DNA from 2 places in the Egibacter rhizosphaerae genome. Region 1 is predicted to be linked to the other one. Evidence: riboswitches for the same ligand, from Rfam matches in the RefSeq annotation. Region 1 holds a riboswitch; the other holds the start of a gene.
What was found. A riboswitch is a leader RNA that binds a small molecule or an ion and turns the genes downstream of it on or off. The one in region 1 is predicted to bind cyclic di-GMP.
Positions count from the first base shown of each region.

Region 2: another riboswitch for cyclic di-GMP. It lies ahead of ER308_RS15215 (hypothetical protein); the one in region 1 lies ahead of ER308_RS16725 (putative bifunctional diguanylate cyclase/phosphodiesterase).

Region 1 covers NZ_CP036402.1:3,644,129-3,648,594, forward strand. Annotated here, with positions in the region: gene ER308_RS16725 (putative bifunctional diguanylate cyclase/phosphodiesterase) at 1-2,512, opposite strand, end outside; cyclic di-GMP riboswitch class I at 2,527-2,601, opposite strand; gene ER308_RS16730 (hypothetical protein) at 2,647-3,210, opposite strand; gene ER308_RS16735 (helix-turn-helix transcriptional regulator) at 3,207-3,467, opposite strand; gene ER308_RS16740 (cell wall-binding repeat-containing protein) at 3,646-4,466, shown strand, end outside.
Region 2 covers NZ_CP036402.1:3,290,419-3,294,884, forward strand. Annotated here, with positions in the region: partial or broken gene ER308_RS23280 (Fic/DOC family N-terminal domain-containing protein) at 264-488, shown strand; gene ER308_RS22560 (hypothetical protein) at 814-1,146, opposite strand; cyclic di-GMP riboswitch class I at 1,310-1,395, shown strand; gene ER308_RS15215 (hypothetical protein) at 1,444-1,938, shown strand; gene ER308_RS15220 (hypothetical protein) at 1,941-2,939, shown strand; gene ER308_RS15225 (GntR family transcriptional regulator) at 3,014-3,697, opposite strand; gene ER308_RS15230 (hypothetical protein) at 3,973-4,466, shown strand, end outside.

The sequences.
Region 1 (4,466 bases):
GCGAGGCGCTCGGCTCCCCGTCGAGGTCGTCGATGACCTGACGGCTGAGCTTCACGCCCGACACCGGCAGGTACCGCAACGCATGCAGGGCGTTGGGGCCGGCGGGAAAGTCGTCCACAACCAGCTTCATCCCCAGCGAGGCGAGCCGCTGGAGCGTGGGTCGGGCAGCCGTGAGGTCGTCGGGGCGCGTCGAGGAGTTGAGCTCGATCTGCAGCTCCGACGGGCAACGGCCGGTGTCTCGGAGCAGGGTCTGGAGCAGCCCGTCGAGGTACTGGGCACGCAGCTCGGAGGCCGAGATGTTCAGGCTCAACGTCGAGGGTGACCCCTCCGGCGTGAGCCAAGCCGCGCTTTCCGCGCACGCCCGGGACAGCACCTCGCGGCCGATCGAGGTCATGAGGCGGGCGCTCTCGGCCAACGGGAGGAAGTGCTCGGCCTCGAGCACTCCTTGGTGCGGGTGTTCCCAACGCACGAGCACCTCGGCGCCGACCGTCCGGCCGGTCTGGAGTTCCACGATCGGCTGGTAGTAGGGGAGGAACTCGCCGGTGGGGGACCCGCTCTCGAGCTCGGTGCGCAGCTGCAGCCGCTGCTGCGCGGTGGTCGAGAAGTCGAGGTGGAACGGTTCCACCCGGCCCTTGCCCGCGTCCTTCGCGCGGTACATCGCGAGGTCGGCGTGGGCGAGGAACTCGTCGACGGACTCGTGGCCGCGGCTGAGCACCACCCCGACGCTCACCCCGACGGGCGCGTCGGTGCCGTTCAGCCGCACCGGTTCGCTGAGTGCGTCGAGGGTCCGCTGGCCGATCTGGTGCAGCTCGACCTCGTCCGCGACTGGGTCGACGACGACGGCGAACTCGTCCCCACCGAGTCGGGCGCACGTGTCGGAGGCGCGGGCGGTGGCCTGCAGCCGTTGGGACACGGTGCGCAGGACCTCGTCGCCGGCGGCGTGGCCGAGCCCGTCGTTCAGCGTCTTGAAGTCGTCCACGTCGAGGAAGAGCAAGCCGACGTGGTCCCCTTCACGGCCTTGCCGCGCCAGGGCATGGCCGACCCGGTCAGTGAACAGGTTGCGGTTGGGCAACCCCGTGAGCCCGTCGTGCAGTGCCTGCTCACGCAGCTGCTCCTCGAGCCGATGACGCTCGGTGACGTCCCGGTAGTTGATGACGATCCCACCCACGGCCGGATCGTCGAGCAGGTTGCGCAGGGCGCCCTCGACGTGTCGCCAGGACCCGTCCGCGTGGCGCATCCGCAGCTGGGTGGTTACCGGCCGGTCGGGGTTCTCGAACAGCGTGGGCAGTAGCTGTTCGGCCCTTGGCCGGTCGTCGGGGTGGATGAGCTCGAACCCCGAGCGTCCCACGAGCTCTTGGGGCTCGTGTCCGAGCACGTGGCGCACGGCCTCACTCTCGTAGAGGATCGTCGCGTCCGCGGCGATCACCCGGGACACGTCGCTCGCACGCGCCGCCAGCGAGCTGAAGAGTGCCTCGCTCGCCGCCACTCCCGCGGTGGCCCGCACCCGATCGAGGGCGAGCGTGGTCTGCGCCGCCAGGGAGGCGAGGGGGACCTCCAGTCCCTGATCCCCGGTCTCGGCCAGCAGCATCCCGCCCGACGAGCCGTTGGAGAGGGGAGCTACCAGGGCTGCATCCCAGGGCAGCCCGAGCACCCTCACCGCGTCAGCTTCCACTCGGCGTGGACCGTTGGCGGCTCCCAGATCGGTGTTTGCCCCTCCGGCCGTCGGGTCCAGCACGAGGCCGACCAATGCGGGGTCGGACGCGGCGCGCACGGTCAGGCCCCGGTCCTCGTGCAGGGCGACCGCGGCGCCACGCGGGCGATCCCGGCTCGCGAGCGCCGCCGCTCCCCGCTGCGCCGCCTCGAGCACGTCGCCGGCACGTTGGGCTCCCGTGAAGGTGACCCCGGTCTCGGTGAGTATCTCCTGCGCGCGCTGCTCACGGTCGCGGCGGTCGGCGATCGCGACGAGGACGCGCATCACCACGACGGTGAGGGCGAAGCCGGGGACCTGTGTGAGCACGACCGGGGAGAGCAGCGTCGTGGCGGGCCCGGCCGTGCCGGCGGCCTCGGCGACGGCGACCGCGACGAGATGGGAGAGCAGATAGCTGACCCCGAGCGCGGCTGCCGCGCGCGTGCTCCCGTACATGGCCCGGAAGTTCAGCGCGACGTACATGAGGCCGAGGGTCATCGCCGGGTCGCCGGTGCCGATGGCGACCACCGCGAGCGCCGGCGCTTCGATCGCGAGCCCCGACACCGGCATCCGGCCGCGCCGTCGGCCTCGAACCCACCAGCCGAGGACGACGAGCATGCTCGCGAGCCCGGCCAGGCGGAGCGCGGTGGGAGCCTCGCTGCCGAGCAGCATGGTGACGACGAAGGCCATGTTGAGCACCGCGAAACGGAAGAACAGGGTGCGGACGACGCCCACGAGGTCGCCGGGTCGGTGTTGACCAAGGCCGAGCACGCCCTTGAGCAGGCGGCTGAAGGATTCGGCGGTCGCGGCTCGGGGAGCCTTCATCTGCAGTCCTTGCCTTCGGCAACCCGGCTGACCGCGTGGGTCCCGTGGCTTTGCGTCCCCGCCTCGCGACGGGTTTGCCCTTTTCGCTGCACTCGTCCCGTCGACCGTGAATCACGCTGTGTAAGCTCCGACCCTCAGTCTCGGGCGTCCTCGTCCGGGGGCTCCGGGCTCGCTGCTGCACGTGTCCGGCGCCGCCGCTCGCGGAAGGCGATCACGAGAGCGCCGAGTGCGATGACCCCGAGGCCGAACGCGCCGCCCTGCGCGGCGCCTCGCAGAAAGCTCTCGATCGTCGAGGGTGCGTCGAACTGGGCCGCAGCGACCGTCACCCCGCTCGCGGCGGCGGCGACCACGAGCGCGAAGAGGCTCAACCGCAGGGGCTGGGCACTGGTCGACTCGACGTGCCGAGGATCGACGCCGCGCCGCCGGGCGTAGGTGAGCGTCGTCACGACGGCCACCGCCCACGGCACCAGCAGGGCGGCCACCGGCACGAGTGCCGAGGCGCGGACGGTCCACAGCAGCACCGTGGCCACGAGAGGGACGCCCCACAGCAGCACCTGGAACCCGACCGCGCTGGCCTCGTTCCACACGTCGCGTTGGCGCTCCTCGGCGTAGAAGTCGCTGTCGAGGTCGCCCACGGTGGCGGCGAACCGCTCGAACCGGTCCGTGGGGTTGGCGGGATCGGGCGAGTGATCGGTCATGGCTGGAAGCTCCCTGCGTGCGGCGGCTCGGGCGTGGCGGGCCGGGCGGGTCGGAACAGCGCCTCGACGCTCGTGCCGAGCGCGTCGGCCAGCGCGAGCGCGAGGTACACCGACGGCGCGTAGCCCCCGTTCTCGATCGCGATGATCGTCTGGCGACTCACCCCGACCTGCTCGGCGAGCACTGCTTGGGTGAGCTCGAGGGCGCGCCGGGTGCGCCGCACGTCATTCTGCTGCGCTTCGGGCGAGGATCTAGTCATCGTGGGTAATGTAAAACACGGTTTACGAGAGGTCAAAGACCCTTTACTTAATTCGGCGCGGCGTGTGGGGACGCGGTCGATGTCCCCCGCCCTCTATGCTGTTCGCACACGCCAACGGTCGGGCAGCGCGGCACGCACGCCTGCGGGACTCGGCCGCCGTCGAGCGGAAGGGGGGCCGATGCCTCCGGCAACGGCGGGCGAGGTGGCCGCGGGAACGGGCAGGATCGCGGGCTCGATGCTGGTCCGATGGGCCATTGCGAGCGTCGTGGCGCTGGCCATCGCGGTCGGGCTGGTGGCTCCTGCGGCGGCTGAACGACTGGCGGGGGGCGACCGCCTTGAGACGGCGATCGAGGTCGCCCGGGACTCGTACCCTGCGGACGGCTCCGCCGGCGCGGTCGTGCTCGCGCGGGCCGACGTGTTCGCCGACGCGCTCGCGGGCACGCCGCTCGCGGTTGACCGCGCGGCACCGATGCTCATCACCTCCCCCCAGGGGCTCGCCGAACCGGTGGCCGCCGAGATCGAGCGGGCGCTCGGGGACGAGGCCTCCAAGACCGTGTACCTCCTGGGCGGCGAGGCCGCGTTGTCGACGGAGGTCGAGCAACAGGTCCGTGCCCTGGATTACCAGGTGGAGCGCCTCGAGGGTGCGACGCGGTTCGAGACCGCGGTCGCCATCGCCGAGGAGATCGGCGAGGTCGAGCGCTACCTGATGACCACCGGCAGAGCGTTCCCCGACGCGCTCGCCGCCGGCCCCGCGGCCGCAGCGGCCGACGGCGCGGTGTTGCTCACCGACGACGAGGACTCTGCCGGCCCGACCGACGACGTGCTCGACGCGAACCCGGACACCGAGCGGGTCGCGATCGGAGGGCCGGCCGCGCAGGCCCACCCCGAGGCCGACGCGATCGTCGGCGCGACTCGCGAGCACACCGCGGTGGAGGTCGCCGAGCGCTTCTTCGACGATCCACCGGCCGCGGGCCTCGCTCGGTCCGGAGCCTTCCCCGA
Region 2 (4,466 bases), 350 kb from region 1:
TCCTACGGCACGGCTTGGAGCATGAAGCGGCCCAGGCACCGGACGATGGACCCCTCGCGGTCGCCTCCTCAAACCCACTTGACCACGGAGCCCTGAGGTTCAAACTTTCGGCCGAAAACTTGTAGGCTGGCGTCATGGACCGTACTCGGTTCGTGTCCAATCGCTTCGGACGGCTAGAGCAGGGCTTGGGCCCCTACGACCTCCTGAGCTTTCACCCGGAGCCCCTGCCTCGTACGCTCGACCTCGACAGCAGCCTCGTGAACATGCTCTCGAGTGCCGACCGAGCGCTGGGCCGCTTGGCGGGAGTGGGCCGGCTCCTGCCCAACCCCCACCTCTTGGTCACGCCCTATGTGACCCGGGAGGCGCTCGCCAGCTCCCGCATCGAGGGGACACAGGCCTCGCTCTCCGACGTCTTCAGCGCTGCGATCGGCGGCGCGGAGGCAGGCGCGGACACCGACGAGGTTCGCAACTACGTCCATGCGATGGAGTACGGCCTCGAGCGACTCGCCACGCTACCGATCAGTGTGCGGTTCATGGAGGAGCTCCACGGCGAGCTCATGTCGGGAGTGCGAGGGCAAGAACGCCAGCCTGGCGAGGTCCGCAGCTCGCCGAATTGGATCGGATCGCCCGACAACCGGCCGGAAACCGCGGTCTTCGTGCCAGTACTACGACCTGCTCCAAGGGGTGAGGGAGCGCGGCGACATCGACGGGTGGCTGGCCTTCTTCATCACCGCGGTGAGTCGCAGGCGATCGACGCCGTGGAGCGGGGTGAGCGTCTCGTCGACCTGCGGTACGCGGATGATCTTTGCCGCGTCAGCCCGCCGAGTGGCCTCTTCCTTCGTGCCCGCGGGGAGGCCGCGCCGATTCGCGTCGCCAGGCCGGTTGCAGCCAGCGCGGCTCGATCAGCATCAGAATCGGCGCAAGGCCGAGCAGCGTCACGCTGAGCAACAACCCGGCGTACCTGCCCGCGTCGGTCCCGCCCGGATCGCCGAGCGTGAGGGTCAGCGCCAGCACCGCGGTGCCGCTGCCGCCGACCAGCCCGAGCACGTAGAGCCGGTCGAGTGGGCCGAGGCGGCGGATCCGTCCCGACCACTGCAGCAGTCCGAAGCCGAGCAGCACGACGGCGATGGTCCACGTCGCAAGCATCGGATCCCATCCTGATTGCGACGATCCCATCTCGCGACCGTGATCGAACCCCGCGAACCCAGTCGCCCCTCAAGTTCGAGCCCGTACCGGTCGATAACACCAATGAGGCGCAGTGGCCGGTCGACCGGGGGAGGTACACCGACCGGCGGGCGCTGCCCCTCGTTTCCGAGAAGGGCAAACCCGTCGCAAGGCGGGGACGCAAAGCCACGGGGCCCGCTGAGATCTCCGCGGGTCGGCCGGGTTACCGAAGCCTATGTCTGGAGTACTTCTATGAGCACCATTGCTCTTCCCACACGCATGCTCGCTGTCGGCGGGTCCCTGTTGGTCACGGCCGGTCTGGCCGGGCTGATGGTTGCCGGCCCCACCGCGTTCGCCGAGGACACCGGCGTTACGGCCAATGCCGAGGTGGCGAGCACCATCTCCATCGCGGCGGACGAGGCAGCCTTCACCCTCGCTGACGTTCCTGGCGAGACGGCGTCAAACACGTCGGGTCTGACGGTCCAAACCAACAATGAGGGTGGCTACAACGTCGCGGTTGAAGCCGACGTCCCCGCGTTGGAGGGCGAAAGTGCCGAGAACACCGACGACATTCCGATCGGCACCCTCGAAGTCCAAGACGGTGAGGAGACGTACGCGTCGATGAGTGACACGGAGTCGGTCACGGTTCACGGCCAGACCGAGAGGTCCGCCGAGGGAGGCGACACCGTCACCGCCAGCTACCAGATGGAGATGCCGTTCGTGAACGCCGACACCTACTCGGGTGACCTGACATTCACGGCCACGGCGAACTAACGTTGACCACCACACACACCAGCCTGGGGACCCAGCGTCGCACGTCGGCGCTCGTTCTCGGGCTGGTGCTCGTCCTCTTCGCGATCCCGACGCCGGCCTCGGCCGACACCGAACCCGAGGATGTCGAGGACCGGCCCGCGATGTCGTTGCGGGTCAGTCCCGCGGTGATGGAGGTGGACCACGCACCGGGCGGCACCGTTGAGCCGCTGCGGGTGGACAACACCGGCAGCGAGCCCGTGGAGGTCGTGGCCGAGGTCACCGAGTTCACCGTCACCGAGCACGGCACGACCGAGTTCGCCGGCCCCGACGAGCTGTCGGCGGCCGACTGGGTCACGCTCGAGGAGACCGAGTTCGCCCTCGAGCCCGACGAGCGACACGACCTCGACGTGACCGTCGACGTGCCCGAGGACGCGGAGCCCGGCGAACGCTACGTCAGCGTCATCCTCGCGGTGCCCTCCGCCGATGGGGAGGGCAACATCTCGCTGACCCACCGGGTCGCCGCCAAGCTGTACATCGAGGTGCCCGGCGACCAGATCGAGCAGCTCGAGCTCGGCGAGCTCAGCGGTCCGGCCGTGATCGATCGCGGACCCGCGGAGTTCGAGCTCGCGGTGCACAACCGCGGCAACATCCACCGCACCTTCCAGGAGGAGGGGCGCCTGACCGCCACCACGGGCGAGGGCGACTTCGCGTTCGAGAACTTCACCGTGCTCGGCGACGGCACGCGCCTCGTCGAGGGTGTCTGGCGCGACCCACCCATCCTGTGTCTGGGATGCACCGTCGAGGTGACCGCCGACGACGGACAAGGCGGCGAGGTCGTGGCCACCACGAGCGTGCTCGTGTTCCCGTGGCAACTCTCCCTTGCCGGTCTGCTCGCGGGCCTTGGCCTGTTGATGTTGCTGCTCGCTCGTCGCCGCCGTCGTGCCGAGAAGCGCCGCGGCCAGGGAGACGTGACCCCTCCGCTGTCCGACGAGCCGGCCGCCCCCGTGCACGTCGCCGGATAACCGAGCCGGTTCACGGGGAGGTCGCCGATGGGCGTCTGCGGGCGGCCGCGACGACGGGCGCGGCCGTCTGTCTGCTACGAGTACCTACCGCCTGGCAGGAGCCGCCGGGAATCCTCATTTGACAACTGCCGCAACGCATCGATGACGCTCATGAGGTGCTCGCGCATGATCTTCTCCGCTTGCTCGGCTTCCCCGGCAACGATCGCCTCAACGAGCTCGTCGTGCTCGCGGAGTCCGACTTGGGGACGCCCGGGCAGCAGCGCCACGCCGAAGTGGTATCGGACGCTCTCGTAACGCAGCCGCTCGAGGAGCTTTGCGACCGTGTCCTGTCGAGCCATCTCGCGGACAGCGTCATGAACGGCGTGGGTCAGGGTGCTATAGCGGACGATGTCGCTGTCCTCGACGGCCTCGCGCATCCCGGCGATGAGCTCCCGCAGCCGTTCGCGCTCATCGTCGGTTGCGCTGCGGGCGGCTTTGGCGGCGGCAAGGCCCTCCAGGACGGCACGGGCCTCGGTGATCTCGATCGCTTCGTCCAGGCTGATGGCGCGGACCTTGGCGCCCCGGTTGCGCTCGCGCTCCACGAGGCCCTCTCCGTCGAGCTGGATGAGGGCCTGGCGAACGGCTGCTCGGGTTTCGTCGAAGCGCCTGGAGAGTTCGGCCTCGACGAGGCGCTCGCCCGGGGCGAACTCACCTTCGAGGATCGCCGTTCGTAGCTGCGTGCCGAGGTCGTCGGCGCGTTGGTCGCGACTCGTGCTCATGGCCTGCCACCTCGTCATCTGCGGGCCCCCGCCCGGCGGTCGCGGATACCCGGACCGCCGCCGTGGGGCGACTGTACTGGCCCATGAACTTGTTCGCCTTCACGGCGTCACAATAGTCTAAGAAATCGTTGACAATATGGTTGACGCGATCGTGTGTGTCGCGCATGCTCGAGTTCGCCGTCACGAGGCGACGCTCGGTACACCGCGTCCGGACGAAGGGTGACCGGGTGGCGGGGCGCGTGACCGCGCGCCCCGCACGGGAGAAAGGGTCGAGGATGCGCGAGCAGAAGCCAGGGCCGCAGTTCACCCATCCGGGGCGGTCGCACGGACACGCGGCGCGAGGTCGCAAGGGGGCCGTTAGCCAGGTGGTCGGGGCGGCGACGCCGAATGACTCGGCGCCCCTGCACGGCCGGTCGTCCCGCACCGGCTCGCCCCTTGGAGCGCCCGTCGGCGGTCTGCGACGGGCGCACCCCCCGGCGCGAGGGCGCCTCGTTCTGCTGGCCGGACTCCTGGCGCTGGTCTTCGCGACGGCGGCCTGCGCGGCCGACGATGACGGGGGCGACGATGGCGGGGACGCGGAAGCCGAGCAGCTCGATGACGCCGACGCTGACGCTGACGATGCTGACGAGGACGACTCCGCTGAGGACGACGAGGACGAGGTGGTGGAGCCCGACGCCGACGAGGGCGAAGTCGACGAAGGCGCCTTCTACCACGACACCGTGCTGGAGATGTTCATCGCGACCGACACTGGTGGTGGCACCGACACGCA